2 regions of the Micromonospora sp. NPDC048986 genome follow, and region 2 is predicted to be linked to the other one. Evidence: riboswitches for the same ligand, from Rfam matches in the RefSeq annotation. Region 2 holds a riboswitch; the other holds the start of a gene.
What was found. A riboswitch is a leader RNA that binds a small molecule or an ion and turns the genes downstream of it on or off. The one in region 2 is predicted to bind S-adenosylmethionine.

Region 1: another riboswitch for S-adenosylmethionine. It lies ahead of AB0B94_RS22755 (ABC transporter substrate-binding protein); the one in region 2 lies ahead of thrC (threonine synthase).

Annotation. Positions count from the first base shown of each region.
Region 1 is NZ_JBEZFJ010000011.1:167,634-176,478, forward strand. It holds gene AB0B94_RS22735 (BTAD domain-containing putative transcriptional regulator) at 1-981, shown strand, start outside; gene AB0B94_RS22740 (Na+/H+ antiporter) at 1,096-2,670, shown strand; gene AB0B94_RS22745 (amino acid ABC transporter ATP-binding protein) at 2,678-3,421, opposite strand; gene AB0B94_RS22750 (amino acid ABC transporter permease) at 3,418-4,191, opposite strand; gene AB0B94_RS22755 (ABC transporter substrate-binding protein) at 4,231-5,139, opposite strand; SAM riboswitch class IV at 5,408-5,519, opposite strand; gene AB0B94_RS22760 (amino acid transporter) at 5,605-7,545, opposite strand; gene corA (magnesium/cobalt transporter CorA) at 7,720-8,845, shown strand, end outside.
Region 2 is NZ_JBEZFJ010000007.1:339,163-348,007, reverse strand. It holds gene AB0B94_RS17350 (alpha/beta fold hydrolase) at 151-3,015, shown strand; gene AB0B94_RS17345 (ABC transporter permease subunit) at 3,015-3,881, shown strand; gene AB0B94_RS17340 (DUF4232 domain-containing protein) at 3,871-4,473, opposite strand; gene AB0B94_RS17335 (DoxX family protein) at 4,742-5,197, shown strand; gene AB0B94_RS17330 (metalloregulator ArsR/SmtB family transcription factor) at 5,545-5,850, opposite strand; gene AB0B94_RS17325 (DMT family transporter) at 5,942-6,904, shown strand; SAM riboswitch class I at 6,972-7,107, shown strand; gene thrC (threonine synthase) at 7,118-8,404, shown strand; gene AB0B94_RS17315 (GNAT family N-acetyltransferase) at 8,670-8,845, shown strand, end outside.

The DNA of each region.
Region 1 (8,845 bases), on a different contig from region 2:
CTGACCGCGCTCGGCCCGACCGGCTCGGCGCAGCGCAGCCGGCTGCTGAGCACCCTCGCGCTGGAGCTGCGCGGCACCACACACGATCGGGGCCGTCGCGCCGCGGCCGAGGCCGAGACGATCGCCCGCGACATCGGCGACCCCGGGCTGTTGGCCTTCGCGCTCAACGCCCGCTTCATGCACGCCTTCCACAGCGTCGGTCTGGCCGACGCGCGGGCCCGGATCGGCGTGGAACTGGTCGAACTGGCCGCCCGGCACCACCTGGTGACCTTCGAGGTGCTCGGCCACCTGGTCCTGGTCCAGGCCAACTGTGCGCTGGCCGACCGGCCCACCGCCGACGCGCACGCCCGCGCCGCCGACCGGCTCGCCGAACGGTACGAGCTGCCGTTGGTCGGTGTCTTCACCCGGTGGTACGCCGCGCTGCGCCTGGCGCTCGACGGGGAGTCGGACGCGGCGGAACGGGCGTACCGCTCGGCTGCCGAGCGGGCGAACGCCGACGGCATGCCGGGGCTGACCCAGGGGTTGCTCCCGCTGGCCCTGCTCGGTCTGCGACTGGCCGACACCATCGGCGCCGACCGGCCGACCGCCGGGCTCGGCGCGGACGACTGGGCGGACCTGGACTGGGGTCCGCACGAGCCGTGGGTCCGACCGTTGCTGCTGGTCGCCGCCGACGAGCGGGACGCCGCCGCGGCCGCCCTGCTGACGCTTCCCGAGGGGCCGCACGATCTGCTGCGTGAGGTGCGGCTCTGCCTCGTCGGTCGGGCGGCTCGCGCCCTCGACGACCGGGCCACGATGACCCGGGTCCACGCCGAGCTGCTGCCGGCCGCCGACGAACTGGCCGCCGGCAGCGGGGTGCTCACCGTCGGCCCGGTGGCCGGGCACCTCGCCGACCTGGCCGCCGCGCTGGGTCGGCACGAGGAGGCGGCCGAGCACCGTCGTACGGCTCGCGCGGTGAGCGCGCGCGCCCGCGCAACCGCCTGATCCGACCCGAGGACCCGGGCGACTTGCCGGTTTCCGCCGGAACCCACCGGCGGGTGCGGTCAGATGGAAGCACCGGCGCGTGCACCGTCGGCAGTGGTCCGAGGGGGGGTATGCGTGGAGGCGCTCATCCTGATCGTGGCGCTGGGCGTCACAGTCCTCGTCGGCACCACCCTCGGCGGCCGGTACCGGGTGGCCCCGCCGGTTCTGCTCATCGCGTTGGGCGTACTGCTCGGACTCACGCCGCCGCTGTCCGAGGTCACCCTGGAACCCGACCTGGTCCTGTTGATCTTCCTGCCGGCGATCCTGTACCGGGAGAGCCTCACCATCAGCCTGCGGGAGATCCGGGCCAACCTGCCCGTGATCGGGCTGCTCGCCGTGGTGCTGGTGGTGCTCACCATGGTCACTGTGTCGTTCGCCGCGCAGGCGTTCGGGGTGAATCCCGCAGCCGCCTGGGTGCTCGGCGCGGTCCTCGCGCCGACCGACGCCGCCGCGGTCACCGGCCTGGCCAAGCGGCTGCCCCGGAAGCTGCTCACCACCCTGCACGCGGAGAGCCTGATCAACGACGGTACGGCGCTGGTGGTCTTCGCGGTGGCGGTGGGTCTGCTCAGCCACAGCGCCGACCCGGGCGTGCTGGGCGTCGGCGAGGAGTTCGTCGGCGCCAGCGTCGGCGGTGTGACAGCCGGTCTGCTGGTGGGGGCCGCCGTGGTGCTGATCCGCAAGCGGCTCGACGATCCGCTGCGCGAGGGCGCGTTGAGCGTGCTGACACCGTTCGGTGCCTTCCTGCTCGCCGACTCGGTGCACGCCAGTGGGGTGCTGGCGGTGGTGGTCGCCGGCCTGGTGTTGGCCTACGCCGGCCCACGGGTGATCCGGGCCCGGTCCCGGGTGCTGGCGTACGCGTTCTGGGACCTGTCCACCTTCCTGATCAACGGCGGTCTGTTCGTCCTGCTCGGCACGCAGATTCCCCGCGCGGTGCGGGGCATCACCAGCACCTCGCCCGGGCGGGCTCTGGTGATCGTGCTGGTGGTCACAGTGGTCGTGATCGGCACCCGGCTTCTCTTCGTCTACCTGACCGCGCAGGCCGCGAGGCTGCGGCGGCGCCGCATCATGGACCCGAGCCAGGGGCCGTCGAGCTGGCGGGTGGGGACCGTCGCGGGCTGGTCCGGTTTCCGGGGCGCGGTCTCGCTGGCCGCCGCCCTGGCCGTTCCGACGGTGATGGTCGACGGTCGACCGGTGGTCGAACGCGATCTGATCATCTTCGTCACCGCGCTGGTGATCGTCCTGATCATGCTGCTTCAGGGCACCACACTGCCGTTGGTGGTCCGCTGGGCCGGGCTGAGCGGCGACCCGGAACGCGTCGACGAGGCCCGCAACGCCCGGCGGCGCGCCACCGAGGTGGGCCTGGCCGCCCTACCGCGGGTAGCTGCGGAGATCGGTGCCCAGGATGACTCGGTGCGTCGGCTGGAGGCCGAGTACCGGCGGCATCTGGCGGACCTCAACGAGAGCGGCGGGAACACCGCCGAGGAGCGCCGGCTGGAACGCCGACTGCGCCTCGGCGTCCTCGCCCACAAGAGGCGGGAGGTCACCCGACTGCGCGACAACCGGGAGATCGACGACCTGGTGCTCCAGGAACTCCAGGCCGCGCTGGACAACGAGGAGATCCGGCTGCTGGGGCGAGGACCCAACGAGTGACCCAGGCTCAGAGCACCTGGTCGAGGAACCGGCGAAGCCGCTGATGCTCGGCCCGCTCGAAGATCGCCTCGGGTGGGCCGGCCTCCAGCACCACGCCCCGGTCCATGAAGGCGACGGTGTCGGCTACCTGCCGGGCGAAGCCCATCTCGTGGGTCACCACCACCATCGTCATGCCGGCGGCGGACAGGTCGGCCATCACCCCGAGGACGCCCTTGACCAACTCCGGGTCGAGCGCCGAGGTGGCCTCGTCGAAGAGCATCACCTCGGGCCGCAGCGCCAGCGCGCGGGCGATCGCCACCCGCTGCTGTTGACCACCGGAGAGCTGCGCCGGGCGGGAGTTCGCCTTGCCGGCCAGCCCCACCAGCTCCAACTGGGCCCGAGCGACGGTCTCCGCCTCGTCCGCATCGAGCTTGCGCAGCCGGCGCAGCGCCAGCGTGACGTTGCGCAGCACGCTCATGTGCGGAAAGAGGTTGAACTGCTGGAACACCATGCCCACCCGCTGCCGCAACACGTCCGGGTCGTCGCCCAGCACGCTGCGCCCGTCCAGCAGCACGTCGCCCCGGTCCGGTTCGATCAGCCGGTTGATGGTGCGCAGCAGTGTGGACTTGCCAGACCCGGACGGCCCGATGACGCAGGCCGTCGCGCCCCGCGGCACCGAGAGGTCGACGCCGCGCAGCACCCGGTTCGGTCCGAAGGCGAGGTGCACGTCGCGTACGTCGAGGCTGACCGAGGTCGTCGTGGCGGTGGTCATCGCCGATCTCCTTGGGTCGCGGCGTACGACAGGATGTCGTCGTCCTCTTCGGTCGACACGGTGGCCGGCCGACCGTTGCGCAGCCGCCTGTCGATCCAGTTGACGACGTGCGTCAGCGGAACTGTCAACGCCAGGTAGCAGAGCCCTGCCAGCAGCAGTGCCGACTCGTTGCCGGTGGTGGCCGCGTAGTCCTGCCCGATCCGGAACAGCTCCCGCTGGCTGGCCACCAGGCCGAGGAAGTAGACCAGGCTGGAGTCCTTGATCAGCGCGATGAGCTGGTTCACCCAGGCCGGCAAGACCCGCCGGATGCCCTGCGGAATGATCACCAGCCGCATCGAGTCGGCCCAGGAGAAGCCGAGCGCCCGGGCACCTTCCAACTGGGCGGCCTCCACCGACTGGATGCCCGAGCGGAAGATCTCCCCGATGTACGCGGCGGCGATGAGCGACAGCGCCAGGATGCCCAACGGGTAGGGATCCGGCCCCCAGACCTGCATGCCCAGCGGGGCCAGCCCGACGCCGATCAGCAGGATCGTCGCCGCGGCCGGCAGCCCCCGGAACACGTCGGTGTAGACCCGTGCCGGCCAGCGCAACCAGCGGCTGCGGGAGATGCCCGCGACGGCCAGCAGCAGGCCCAGCACCGAGCCGAGCAGGGCGGCGGAGACCGCCAGGATCAGCGTGTTGGGCAACCCGACGGTCAGCATCTCGGGCAGCGCCTCGCGCATCGCGTCGGCGTCGAAGAAGGTCTCCCACAGGGTGCTCAACGGATCCATCGGTCGCTCCTCCTACCGCCCCGCTCGCTCGTCACCGGCTCAGGAAGCGGTCGACGCGGACGCCGACGGCCCCGTCGGCACAGCCGACACCGACGGCGTGGCCGACGCGGACGGGGCCTTCACCGTGCCGCTGCCCGGTGTGAAGTCCGCCGGGATCGGCCGACCCGGGTAGTACTGCGCCTGCAACCGGCTCCAGGTGCCATCGGCGATGACCTCGTCGAGGCTCTTGTTCAGCGCCTCGCGCAGCTTGTCGTTCCCCTTGGCCACCGCGTACGCGGTCGGTGCCGGGCTGAGCTGCTTGGCCGCCACGGTGATCTTGCCGTTGCTGTCGGCGGCCGACTTCTCGCCGATCTCCGCCGGCGCGATCCAGGCGTCGGCGGTGCCCGCCTTGAGCTGGTTGATCGCACCGTTGTAGTCCGGCACCCGCACCGGGTTGAGCTGCTTGCCGGTGGCGTAGTCGTCCTGGACGGTGCCCTGCACCACCACGACCCGCTTGCCGGTGAGCTGGTCGAAGCCGGTGATCGGCGAGCCGGCCGGGACGTCCAGGCCGAAGTAGCCGAAGTCGTAGCCGTTGCCGAAGTCGACTGTCTTCTTGCGGGCCTCGGTGATGGTGATGGAGGAGCTGCCCACGTCGAACTTGCGGTTGTTCACCTGGCTGAGCAGCGCGGAGAAGTCGGTGCCGACGAACTCGACGGTGAGGCCGAGCTTGCCGGCCACGGCGGTCAGCAGGTCGTTGTCGAAGCCGGTGAACCTGCCGTCCTTGAGGTACACGTTCGGCGGGGCGTCGGTAAGCGTTCCGGCGCGCAGCACACCCGCCTGGGCCAGGCGGTACGGGTTGGCGGTGGCGTCGGACGAGCTGTCGTCGCCGCAGGCGGTGAGGGTGGTGGCGGCCAGGATCGTGGCCGCGCCCAGGGCGGCGGCACGGGTCAGGGCAGGAAGGAATCGCACTGGTGTCTCCGAGTGTGGTGTCTGGGCGCGCACGTGCGCCACCGACGGCACGCCCGATGGGCGTACCGGTGGGAAAGGAGCTGGGGAAGGGGGTGCTAGAGCGCGGTGCCGCGACGACAGGCGGCGCTGCACATTCGCATCATGTCCACGTGCCGCCGCCGGATCAGTGCGGGCGAGGGTCGACCGGTGCGGGAGTCCGCGACGTCGGTCGGTGGGGTGGTGCGGAGGATGCGCATGGTTCTCCCGGGTCTGTGCTGACCTGGGTGCCAGGCCACGCTTGCACCGACGTCCTGCCGGTGCCTGGTCTTCACCCGGGGCACCCCACCGCGGAGGAGGGTTGCCGGCCAGCGAGCCGGGGCTTCGCGCTGGCGCTCATGACCTGCGCCGAGGCTAGCAGCACGAACGGGTGGATCGTCCAGTCGGTATGACCACGCTCACTGTGCGCGACGGCTGTCGACTCGCAGGTCAGCCGGCGTGCACGTGCGGTCGACGGTGCGGGTCGGGCTCCTGGCGGCGCAGGATCTCCCGGGTCACCGAGGCGATGGCGCCCTGTCCGAACGCCAGGTAGCGCAGGAAGTTGCGGGTTGGGCCGCCCTCGGACCACTCGAAGTAGATGTGGGGGCGGTGACGGCTGCGGTCACGGATCTCCAGCAGCAGGGCGGCGAGCGCGGTGGGCACCGACGAGCTGGCCAGGCTGAGCACCGGGAAGCGGCCGTCGACCACGCTGCCGCGGACCAGCAGCTCGGTCTCGAAGTCGGACGGGTCGGTGACAGTGACCTCGACGAAGATGACGTCGCTGTCGTCGGGAAAGTCGTTGTCCGCCATGGTCTGCGCCAGCTTCGCGTGGTACTCCACCTCGTCGCGCCGGTCGGGTTCGTGCGCGATGAGGCGGATCCGCCGTCCGGCGCGTTCGTCGATCATCCGGGCCGCGGCGTGGTCCAGCTCGACGTGGTCGACGCGCAGCTCGTAGGCCCGCATCAGCCGGGACAGCGCCGACACCAGGATGATCCCGCCGATGAAACAGCCCGCGATCTTGACGCCGCTCGGGCGCTCCACCACGTTCGCCAGCGTGGTGTAGACGAAAATCACCGCGATGACCCCGAACGCGATGGTGCGGCCGCGCTGACGCTGCCGGAGCGCCGCGAGCGTCACCGCCGTCGCGGCCGAGGTGATCAACACCAGGACCCCGGTGGCGTACGCGCCGCCCTGCGCGTCCACGCTGGCCTCGAAGATGATCGTGATCAGGAACGCCACGGCGGTGAAGACCAGCACCAGCGGCCGGACGGCTCGCGCCCAGGTGGGCGCCATGCCGTAACGGGGCAGGTAGCGCGGCACGAGGTTGAGCAGACCAGCCATCGCGGATGCCCCGGCGAACCAGAGAATTCCGATGGTGGACAGGTCGTAGACGGTGCCGAACACCTCGCCGAGGTGGGCGTGCGCCAGGTAGGCCAGCGCGCGCCCGTTCGCCGGCCCGCCCGGCTGGAAGGCCTCCGGCGGAATGAGCACTGTGGTCGTCACACTGCTGGTGATCAGGAAGACGCTCATGATCACCGCCGCGGTGGTGAGCAGCCGGCGGGCGCCACGGATCCGGCCCAGCGGTTGGGCCTCCGAGTCCTGCGGATCACCCCGTACGCTCGGCATGACCGCCACCCCGGTCTCGAAGCCGGACAGGCCCAACGCCAGCTTCGGAAAGACCAGCAGCGACAACCCGACCACCAGCCACGGATCACCGTGCCCGGTGGTCAGCGCGGTGGTCCAGTCACCTACCGCGCTCGGGTGCGTCACCACCCGCCACAGCGCGTCGGCCACCACCACGGCGTTCAGCGTCAGGTAGACCGCGACCAGCACGACGGCGATCCCGATGGCCTCGGCGAATCCCTTGAGGAACACCGCGCCCAGCAGCGACAGCAGCAGCAGCGTGACCAGCACCTCGTGACCCTTGAGCCCGCTCGGCCAGAACGGGTTCTCGTCGATGTGCGCCGTCGCGTCGGCGGCCGAGAGGGTGATGGTGATGATGAAGTCGGTGGCCGCGAAACCGAGCAGCACCAGCACCAGCAACTTGCCCGGCCAGTAGCTCAGCAGGCGTACCAGCATCGCGATGGAACCCTCACCGTGCGGGCTCTCCACCGCCACCCGCCGGTAGACCGGCAGCGCCCCCAGCAGAGTCACCAGCACCAGCACCACAGTCGCCACCGGTGAGAGCGCCCCGGCGGCCAGCGCCGCGATGCCCGGCTGGTAACCCAGCGTGGAGAAGTAGTCGACACCGGTCAGGCACATCACCTTCCACCACGGGTGGTGCCGGTGCTCCGGCGGGCGCCCGTGCGGCCCCGGGTGCTGCACGGCCTGGTCCGAGCCGGCGTCGAGCAGCCACCCCCGCAACCGGCCGGCGCGTCTGTCGACAGTCACCGGCGCGTCCCCCGTCATCCCAACCCCGGTCACCGTGAGTATCCGCCCGTCGGACCGGCCCCGTCCGCCGGTGTGCGGAACACAGCCGACGCCACTGCGGGTTTCAGGGCCCAGGACACTGGGGAAGCAGCGCCCCGGGCTGGATGGGACGGCACCCGGGGGAGGGGACAGGGCATGGTCGGCGGCCGTCGCTTCCGCCCGGGTGATGGCTTCGGACGCCAACTCGACGAGTACGAGACGACTGTCGGCGTGGCGCCGTCCGCGGAGTCACCCGGCGCGTCCCACGGCGGCCTGGTGGACAGCGCGGTCTACCTCCGGGGGCACCGGTTCGCCTCGCCGTCCGGCCTCGCCGAAACGTACCGCTGTCTGCAGGAGCAGGACGGCGCGATGGCCTGGATCGGGTTGTACCGGCCGGACATCGAGCAGATCACCTCGCTGGCGCGGGAGTTTCGGCTGCACGACCTGGCGGTCGAGGACGCGATCAACGCCCACCAGCGGCCCAAGCTGGAGCGGTACGGGCACACCCTGTTCGTGGTGCTGCGCGCCGCCCGCTACGACGACCTCCGGGAGGAGGTCGAGTTCTCCGAGCTGCACCTGTTCATCGGCCCGGGTTTCGTGGTCACCGTGCGACACGGAGAGGCGCCCGACCTGGCCGCGGTGCGGCGGCGGCTGGAGACCGAGGCGCAGATGCTCGCCCGCGGGCCGGAGGCGGTCCTCTACGCGATCCTCGACCAGGTCGTCGACGGGTACGCGCCGGTGGTGGCCGGGCTGGAGAACGACATCGACGAGATCGAGACCCAGGTGTTCGGTGGCGACCCGAACGCCAGCCGCCGCATCTACGGGCTCAGCCGCGAGGTCATCCAGTTCCAGCGGGCCGCCCGTCCACTGCTCAGCGTGCTCGACGCGCTGGCCGACGGCGCCGGCAGCGCCAGCGCCGACGAGGAACTGCGCCGCTACCTGCGTGACGTCACCGACCACCTGACCCAGGTGGTGGAGCGGGTGGACGGTTTCCGGCACCTGTTGCAGAACATCCTCACCGTCAACGCCACCCTCGTCTCGCAGCAGCAGAACGAGGAGATGCGCAGCCTCACCGCGGCCAGCTACAGCCAGAACGAGGAGCTGAAGAAGGTCTCCTCCTGGGCGGCGATCCTCTTCGCTCCCACGCTCATCGGCACCGTGTACGGCATGAACTTCGTCCACATGCCGGAGCTGAACTGGCGCTTCGGCTACCTCTTCGCGCTGCTGTTGATGCTGCTGGTCTGCGGCACCCTCTATGTGATCTTCAAGCGGCGCGGCTGGC
Region 2 (8,845 bases):
AAGATCGGAATTCACGGGATCCGAACTCAACTCGCTGTGCCGCGTCGGACGGTGCGCGCTCGCACCCCACCGCGCACCGATCGGAGCAACCGGACAGACGTACGGCGGATCTCAGCCAACGCTCAGGCTGCGGGCCGTACCGTGTGCCGCATGACATCGCCGTCGCCGGCCGCGTGGTTCCGGCGTGCCCTGCCCACCCGCCGCCGGGCGATCACCACCGCCGTGGTCGTCGTGCTGTTGGCCGCCGCCGTGACCTGGGCGGTGTGGCCACAGGGACCGGGCGTACGCACCGAGAGCGCGATGCTCACCGTCCGCTCCGGACCGTCCGGTGACCAACCGGTGGACCTGGACACCACCCTTTACCTGCCGGACGACGCCTCGTCCGATCGGAAGGTGCCGGCGGTGCTGCTGGCGCACGGGTTCGGCGGCACGAAGGAGTCGGTGCGCTCCGACGCGGAGGAGTTTGCCGGGCGCGGCTACGCGGTGCTCACCTGGACCGCGCGGGGTTTCGGTCGCAGCGGCGGTGAGATCCACCTGGACAACCCGGACTACGAGGTACGCGACGCTGAGCGCCTGCTGGACTGGCTGGCCACGCGGCCGGAGGTGCGCACCGACGCGGCCGGCGACCCGAAGGTCGGTGTGGTCGGCGGCTCGTACGGCGGTGGGTTGGCCCTGCTGTTGGCCGCCCAGGACCGTCGGGTCGACGCGATCGTACCCATGATCACTTGGAACGACCTGTCCCGCGCGTTCCTGCCGGAGAGCACCGGCGGAGCGCCGACCGAGGGCGTGTTCAAGAAGGGCTGGGCCGGTCTCTTCTTCGGCGGCGGCGGAAACGTGGGCTCCGGCCCTGCCGGGCTCTCCGGCGCGACCGCCGCCCAGCCACAGGGCGCACCGGCGTCGGCCGGCCCGCCCAGCCCCGGGCCGGGCGCCGGCCCCGGCACCGGTCCCGGTGGCGCCCCGGCCGGTGCCGCCGACCCGTCCTGCGGGCGGTTCGCCGCCGACGTGTGCGCCGCCTACCTGCGGATCGCCACCACCGGCCGCGCCGACCAGGCCGCCGTGGACCTGCTGCGCCGCTCCAGCCCGGCCGGCGTGCTGGACCGGATCAAGGCCCCCACCCTGTTGGTGCAGGGCGAGGCGGACACCCTCTTCCCGCTCGGTGAGGCGGACGCGAACGCGCGCGGCATCGCCGCCACCGGCACCCCGGTACGGGTCGCCTGGTTCACCGGCGGGCACGACGGTGGCAGCGGACCCCGGTCGGACTCCGACCGGGTGAAGTTCCTGACCGTCCAGTGGCTCGACCACTACGTCAAGGGTGAGGGCGACGCCCCAGGAGACGACTTCATCTGGTCGCGGATCGCCGGCTTCGACGCCCTCGACCGGGGCCTCGTCGCCACCGGGTTCCGCCGCGCCGACTACCCGGGCCTCACCGGCAACGCCCGCCGGGAGGTGACTGTCGCCGGCCCGGCACAGCCGATCGCGAACCCGCCGAACGGCAACCCGGCCGCCATCTCCTCCATCCCGTTCGCGGGCGGGCTCGCCTCGCTGCTGGACGGCGTGGCCGGTGACGTGCCCGGCCAGCACGCCCAGTTCGAGTCCACCCCGCTGACCGAGGCCGTGGACGTGGCCGGTTCGCCCACCGTCACAGTGCGGGCAGCGTCGCCGACCGGCGAGGCGGTGCTCTTCGTCAAGCTCTACGACGTCGACCCGGACGGGGCGGCCACCCTGCCGAACGGCCTGGTCGCCCCGATCCGACTCACCGGTCTTCCGCAGCAGGTGCAGGACGCCCGCCCGGTCACCGTGACGCTGCCCGGGATCGTCCGGCGGGTGGAGGCCGGGCACCGGCTGCGACTGGTGGTGGCCACCTCCGACCAGGCGTACACCACGCCGGCCACGCCGACCGTCTACACGGTGGCCGCGGACGGTGCGGTCAGCCTGCCCACCGTCAGCGGTGAGCCGATCCCCACCGCGGCGACGATCTGGCGCTGGGTGCTCGCCGGCCTGCTCGCCGCCATCGTGATCGGGCTCGTCGTGGTCGTCGCTCTGGTCCGCCGCCGGCACCGCCGCCAGGACCGGTCGGTGCACCCGGAGTACGCGGACACACCGCTGGCCGTGCGCGCGCTGCGCAAGGAGTACGCGGACGGCTTCGTCGCCGTGTCGAACGTGGACTTCGAGGTGCACCCCGGTCAGGTGGTGGGTCTGCTCGGGCCGAACGGCGCCGGCAAGACCACCACCCTGCGGGTGCTGATGGGGCTGACCCAGCCGACCGCCGGGGAGATCTACGTCTTCGGTCGTCGGCTGGTGCCCGGCTCACCGGTGCTGTCCCGGATCGGGGCGCTGGTGGAGGGGCCGGGCTTCCTGCCGCACCTGTCGGGTCTCGACAACCTGAAGGCGTACTGGCGGGCCACCGGGCGGCCGTGGGAGGACGCACAGTTCGACGCGGCGCTGGAGATCGCGGGGTTGGGTGACTCGGTGCACCGGAGGATTAAGAACTACAGCCACGGGATGCGTCAGCGGCTCGCCATCGCCCAGGCCATGCTCGGTCTTCCCGAACTGCTGGTGTTGGACGAGCCGACCGACGGGCTCGATCCGCCACAGATCGCCGAGATGCGCCGGGTGCTCCAGCGGTACGCCACCGACGGCCGGGCGGTGCTGGTCTCCAGCCACCTGCTGGCCGAGGTGGAGCAGACGTGCACGCACGCGGTGGTGGTGAACAAGGGCCGGATCGTGGCGTCCGGGCCGGTGGAGGAGATCGTGGGCGAGTCGCCGAGCGTGCTCTTCGACGTCACCGACCCGGTGGCGGCGCGGGCGGTGCTGGACCGGCTGCACGGGGTCCGTGTGTTGCCGGAGAGCGACGGCCAACTGGTGGTCGACACCAACGGCACGGCCCGCAGCGAGGTGGTGGCGGAGCTGGTGCGCGCCGGCATCGGAGTGGACCGGGTGGTGCCTCGGCGGCGCCTGGAGGACGCGTTCCTCGCCCTGGTGGGCGAGAACTCTCGGGGAAGCGGTGACCGGTGATGGCTGTTACTGACGCGGGTGAGGCCCGTGGCTACCGGCCGTCGGCCACCATGCCGTTCGTGGCGGAGTTCCGTCGGCAGGCATCCCGGCGGCGGACCCAGTTGGCGCTCGGGTTCATGGTGTTGCTGCCACTGATCATCCTGATCGCGTTCCAGTTCGACTCGGGCGGTGACGACGACAACGGTCGCAACGAGTTCGCCAGCCTGGTCGAGCTGGCCACCTCGGGCGGGCTCAACTTCACCCTGTTCTCGATCTTCGTGTCGGCGTCGTTTCTGCTGGTGGTGGTCGTCGCGCTGTTCTGCGGCGACACGGTGGCCAGCGAGGCGAGTTGGGGCAGCCTGCGGTACCTGCTGGCGATCCCGGTGCCCCGGGCGCGGTTGTTGACTGTGAAGCTGGTGGTGGCGCTCGCGTACTCGGGACTGGCCCTGCTGCTGTTGGCCGGCACCGCGTTGCTGGCCGGCACCCTGCGTTACGGCTGGTCGCCGCTGCGCAGCACCGTCGCCGCCGAGCTGGAACCCACCGAGGGGCTGCTGCGGTTGCTGGCCGTGCTGGGCTACCTGGCTGTCGTACTGCTGGTGGTGGCCGGCCTGGCGTTCCTGCTGTCGGTGACCACGGACGCCGCGCTGGGCGCGGTGGGTGGTGCGGTTCTGCTCTGGATCCTGTCCAGCATCCTGGACCAGATCACCGCCCTGGGGGCGCTGCGCGACTTCCTGCCCACCCACTTCAGCACCGCCTGGCTGGGTCTGCTGTCGACGCCGGTGCAGACCGACGATGTGGTGCGCGGCTGCATCTCGGCGATCAGTTACGCGACGCTGTTCTGGGGGTTGGCGTTCTGGCGGTTCACCCGCAAGGACATCACGTCGTAGCCTTCCTCCAGGCGCTGACGCCGATCCGACCGGTGTTGCCGAGGTCGATCGGCCCGTCCGGGTCGACCTCCTCGGCCGGCTGCCCGGCGGCGGGAGCCACAGTCAGGAACTCGCCGTTGGTGGCGACCACCGTCGAGTCGGTGACCAGGTTGCGCCAGAGCACCACGGCGGTGGCCCGCTCCCCGGCGGCGAGGGTGACCTGCCGGGGTGGTTGGTCGAAGCCCGAGGTGATCTCCTTGGCGCCGTTGACCACGCGCAGCATCACCGGCTCACGTTCCTCGTCGAACACGTGCAGCACCGGGTAGCCGTTGAGCTGGTAGGGGTGCTCGCCGCAGTTGACCAGCTCGATGCCGAGGGCGCGCAGGCCCGAGGCGGCGTCCCCGCCGGTCGCCCGGATCCGGACGCCGGTCGGCGGGCACTCGGCCGTCGGCTCGGTGCTGGCGGACGGGCCCGCTTCCGCCCTCGCCGCGGGGGGCGGCTGGCTCGGGTCTCCGGCCTGGCCGCGGTGGTCACGGGTGCAGCCGCCCAGCACGAGAGCCATCGCGACAGTCGCCGTGACGCGTCGCTGTGCTGCCGTGTCGCGGGAGATCATCTGTTGATCCTCGCTTACCTGCGCAACACACCACCGCCCCGGCCCCGGCCCCGCGGCTCTCTCTGCGCCGCCACACGAACTGGTGCGGAGCCTCTCCCGGTTTCCCTTTGGAGCTGAATCGTTTGTGGCATCACGGCGGAGGGTGCGGGCACCCCTGGTGCACACCGTTTTCAGGAGGGATTTTCCCACCAGCAAGGAACTTATGATTTTCGATGCCCGCGTACTTCGGGATCGATGGGACCCATTCACACTCCTCGATGGAGGTGCCATGAACGTCTCTCGGCTCGGCGGGCCGACCCTGTCCCTGTTCCGCATCGTGATCGGCCTGCTGTTCACGTTGCACGGGCTGTCCTCGGTGTTCGGGTTGTTCGGCGGCAACCCGATGACTGGTAAGGCGGTACCGCTCGGCACCTGGCCGGGCTGGTGGGCTGCCTTGATCCAACTGGTCTGCGGTGTACTGGTGCTGGTCGGGCTCTTCACCCGACCCGCCGCGCTGCTCGCCTCCGGCTCGATGGCGTACGCCTACTTCGTCGTGCACCAGCCGGACGCTCTGCTGCCGCTGCACAACGGAGGCGAGCGGGCAGCGCTCTTCTGCTGGGCGTTCCTGCTGGTCGCTGCTCTCGGTCCGGGTGCCTGGGCGCTCGACACGCTGCTCGCGCGTCGCCGCGACATTCAGTCCGCGCCGGTGGCGCCGATGGCCGAGAGCGGCTCGATCGTCGTCTGACCGCACCCGTACCGCGTCGCCGGGGCCTCGACGAGGCGGCTCCGGCGACGCGCCGGCCAGAGCTCGTCCCCGCAGTGCTCCGCGAGGGCCACGCGCCGGCTCCCGGCTGTGCGTCGCGCGCCGGCTCCCGGCTGTGGCTCGCTCCTGGCTCTGCGTCCGCGCGCCGGCTCCCGGCTCTGCGTCGCTCCCGGCTCTGCGTCGCTCCCGGCTCTGCGTCCGCGCGCCGGCTCCCGGCGCTGCGCTGATGCCGTAAACGATTCAGCTCCATAGCGTGCGCGAGTGGCAGGTCTTACCCGCCCCGCGGCCGTGACCGGCGGCGACGCGGCGTAGGGGCCGAAGCGGGAGCGTCAGGCAGGCGGGCGCTGGGTGAGGACCGCGTCCAGCAGGCCGGGGTAGAGCTTGTCCAGCTCGTCCCTGCGGAGCCGGACCAGTCGGCTGGTGCCGGCGGCCCGGGTCCGGGTCAGGCCCGCCTCGCGCAGCACCTTGAGGTGGTGGCTGCGGGTCGCCTTGGAGACGCCGAAGTCGAAGCTGCCGCAGGCGGCCTCGCCGCCCTCGGCGAGCGCCCGGACGATCTGCAGCCGCACGTCGTCGGCGAGTGCGGCCAGCACGTTGGTGACCGGGACGGCGGTCAGGTCGGGTTCGTGCGGCTCCATGTGACCAGTGTAACCCTTGTTCGACAATAATCGAACAACACTCTAATGTCGGTGTCGTTGGTTCGACGATACTCGAACATTGGAGTTGCTGATGCGATCCCGCGCCACCGCGTACCCACTGGTCGCCGTGCTCGGTTGGGGCGTGATGTTCCCGATCCTGGCCAGCGCGCTCAACCGGGTCGACCCGCTCAACCTGACCACAGCGCGCTACCTGCTGGCCGCCGTCGTCCTGGTCGCCATCCTGCTGCTCCGCGAGGGTGCCGGCGCGTTTCGGCACGGAGGCCGGGCGCTGGAGGTGGTGGTGCTTGGAGTGGTCGGCTTCGCGGGCTTCAACCTGCTCACCAACCTGGCGCTCGAACACGCGGCCCCGCAGCAGATCTCGCTCTTCGTGGCCACCACGCCGGTGATCACCCAACTCGTGCGCTGGGCTCGCGACGGCGTACGCCCAAAGCCGCTGCTGCTGGCCCTCTCCCTGGTGGCGCTCCTCGGAGTCGGCCTGGTGATCACCCGCGGCAGCCTGGCCGGGCTGGGCCAGTTCGGTCTCGGCGGGCTGATGATGATCGGCGCGGTGCTGGGCTGGGGCATCTACACCCACGGTGCCAGCCGGTTCGGCGAATGGTCCCCGCTGCGCTTCACCACCCTCACCGCGCTCGCTGGCACTGCCGCCATGCTCGCCCTGAGCATCGGCGCCGACGCCGTCGGCTGGCAGCACGCGCCGGCCGCCGCCGACCTCGCGGCGGTCGCCCCGCAGTTGGCGTACGCCGTGCTGGTGGGCGCGGTGATCGCGGTCCTGGCCTGGAACACCGGCGTGCAGCGACTCGGCGCCGCCAACGCCGCGCTGTTCATGAACCTGGTCCCGGTGACCACCTTCGCTGTGCAGATCGCCCGCGGCTACCGCCCGGAGCCCGTCGAACTGGTCGGGGCGGCCATCACGATCGCCGCACTGATCGCCGCGAACCTCGCTGCCCGGCCCCGGACCACGCCGCTGCCCCGCCCGAGCGCTGTGACGGACCCGATCGCGGTGACCGACCCCGTGGCCGTGAGCGGCCGCTGACCCACTTCCTGGGATCTGCCCTGGAGGCCGGGCCCAGCTTTGCCTAGACTCGACCCCACAACTGAATACCTCATCCAGAGGGGCTGAGGGATACGGCCCGACGACGCCCCGGCAACCACCCCGCGCGCTCACCGCTGAGCGACCCGCGGGGCAGGTGCCAATTCCGTCCCCGCCGCACCGTGCGATGCGGGGAAAGATGAGAGGACTCTCGACATGACGTCGACGCTCGTCACCTCCGGCATTGACACCTCGGCCAGCCCCGCCCGCGCCCTGGTCTGTCGTGCCTGCTCGGCCCGCTACCCGCTCGCCGCCCAGCACGCCTGTTACGAGTGTTTCGGCCCGCTGGAGGTCGACTACGACACCGCCGCTCTGGCCACCGTCACCCGCGAGCAGATCGAGGCCGGCCCGAACAACATCTGGCGGTACGCCGCCCTGCTGCCCGCCGGTCAGGACCCGGCCAGCCGGGTCACCCTCGACCCGGGGCTGACCCCACTGGTGGCGGCCCCGCACCTCGCCGCCGAGCTGGGCATCACCGCGCCGCTGTGGGTCAAGGACGACAGCGCCAACCCCACCCACTCGTTCAAGGACCGGGTCGTCTCGGTGGCGCTCACCGCCGCCAAGGCGCTCGGCTTCACCCGGTTCGCCTGCGCGTCGACCGGCAACCTGGCCAACTCGGTGGCCGCCCACGCCGCCCGCGCCGGGGCGCCCTCGGTGGTCTTCATCCCCAGTGACCTGGAGCAGGGCAAGGTCATCACCACCGCCGTCTACGGCGGTGAGCTGGTCGCGATCGACGGTTCGTACGACGACGTCAACAGGCTCTGCGGTGAGCTGGTGGAGACCGACGAATTCGAGGACACCGCGTTCGTCAACGTGAACGTCCGGCCGTACTACGCGGAGGGCTCCAAGACCCTCGGCTACGAGGTGGCCGAGCAGCTCGGCTGGCGGATCCCGGCACAGGTGGTCATCCCGATGGCCAGCGGCGAGCTGCTCACCAAGATTGACAAGGCGTTCTCCGAGCTGGTGGAGATCGGCCTGGTCGAGGCGCCCGCCGACGGCTGGAAGGTCTTCGGCGCGCAGTCCGCCGGCTGCAACCCGATCGCCGTCGCCCTGCACGCCGAGACCGACACGATCGTCCCGGTCAAGCCCACCGGCATCGCCAAGTCGCTGAACATCGGCGACCCGGCGGCCGGCCTCTACGCCCTGGAGGCGGTCCGCCGCACCGGCGGCTGGATGGAGTACGTCGACGACGACGAGATCCGCGCCGGCATTCGCGATCTGGCCCGCACCACAGGGGTCTTCGCCGAAACCGCGGGTGGGGTCACGGTGGCCGTGCTGCGCAAGCTGGTCGAGTCCGGTCGGCTCGACCCGACGGCCGAGACCGTCGTGTTCAACACCGGCGAGGGCCTGAAGACCATCGACGCGGTGGCCGGCCAGGTCGGCCCGACCCACCACATCAAGCCCTCGCTGCGGGCCGCTCGCGACGCCGGCCTCCTCGGCTGACGGGCTCGCTCGGACCGAGGCGCGAGTCGATCACTCGGTAACTGGGTTTTCGCTGTGAGTGTGGAAAACCCGCCGCTACGGACTTGACGGCAGGAACCGGACGGCGCAAGATGCTCCGTGCGGGAGGGCATTTCGCCGAAGACTTTTGAAGTTCTTGCGACCCAACGCCGGAGGCGTTGTGCGAGTGTCCCTCCCGACCACGTTCGATCGGGCCAGCGAGTAATTCGCTGGCCCGATCGCTTTTGTACGGTGCACGCTCACCGACATGAGCATCACCATCGCGTCGTTCGACGGCGCCGACCGGACTTCCGTCGACGAGGCGTACCGGATCGGGGTGGCGGTCAACGACGCCGATCTGCCGGACCTGCCGCCCTTCTGCCGGCGCCGCTTCGACGCGCTGTTCCACACGCCGTTGCCCGGCACCCGGACGCTCTGGGCGCT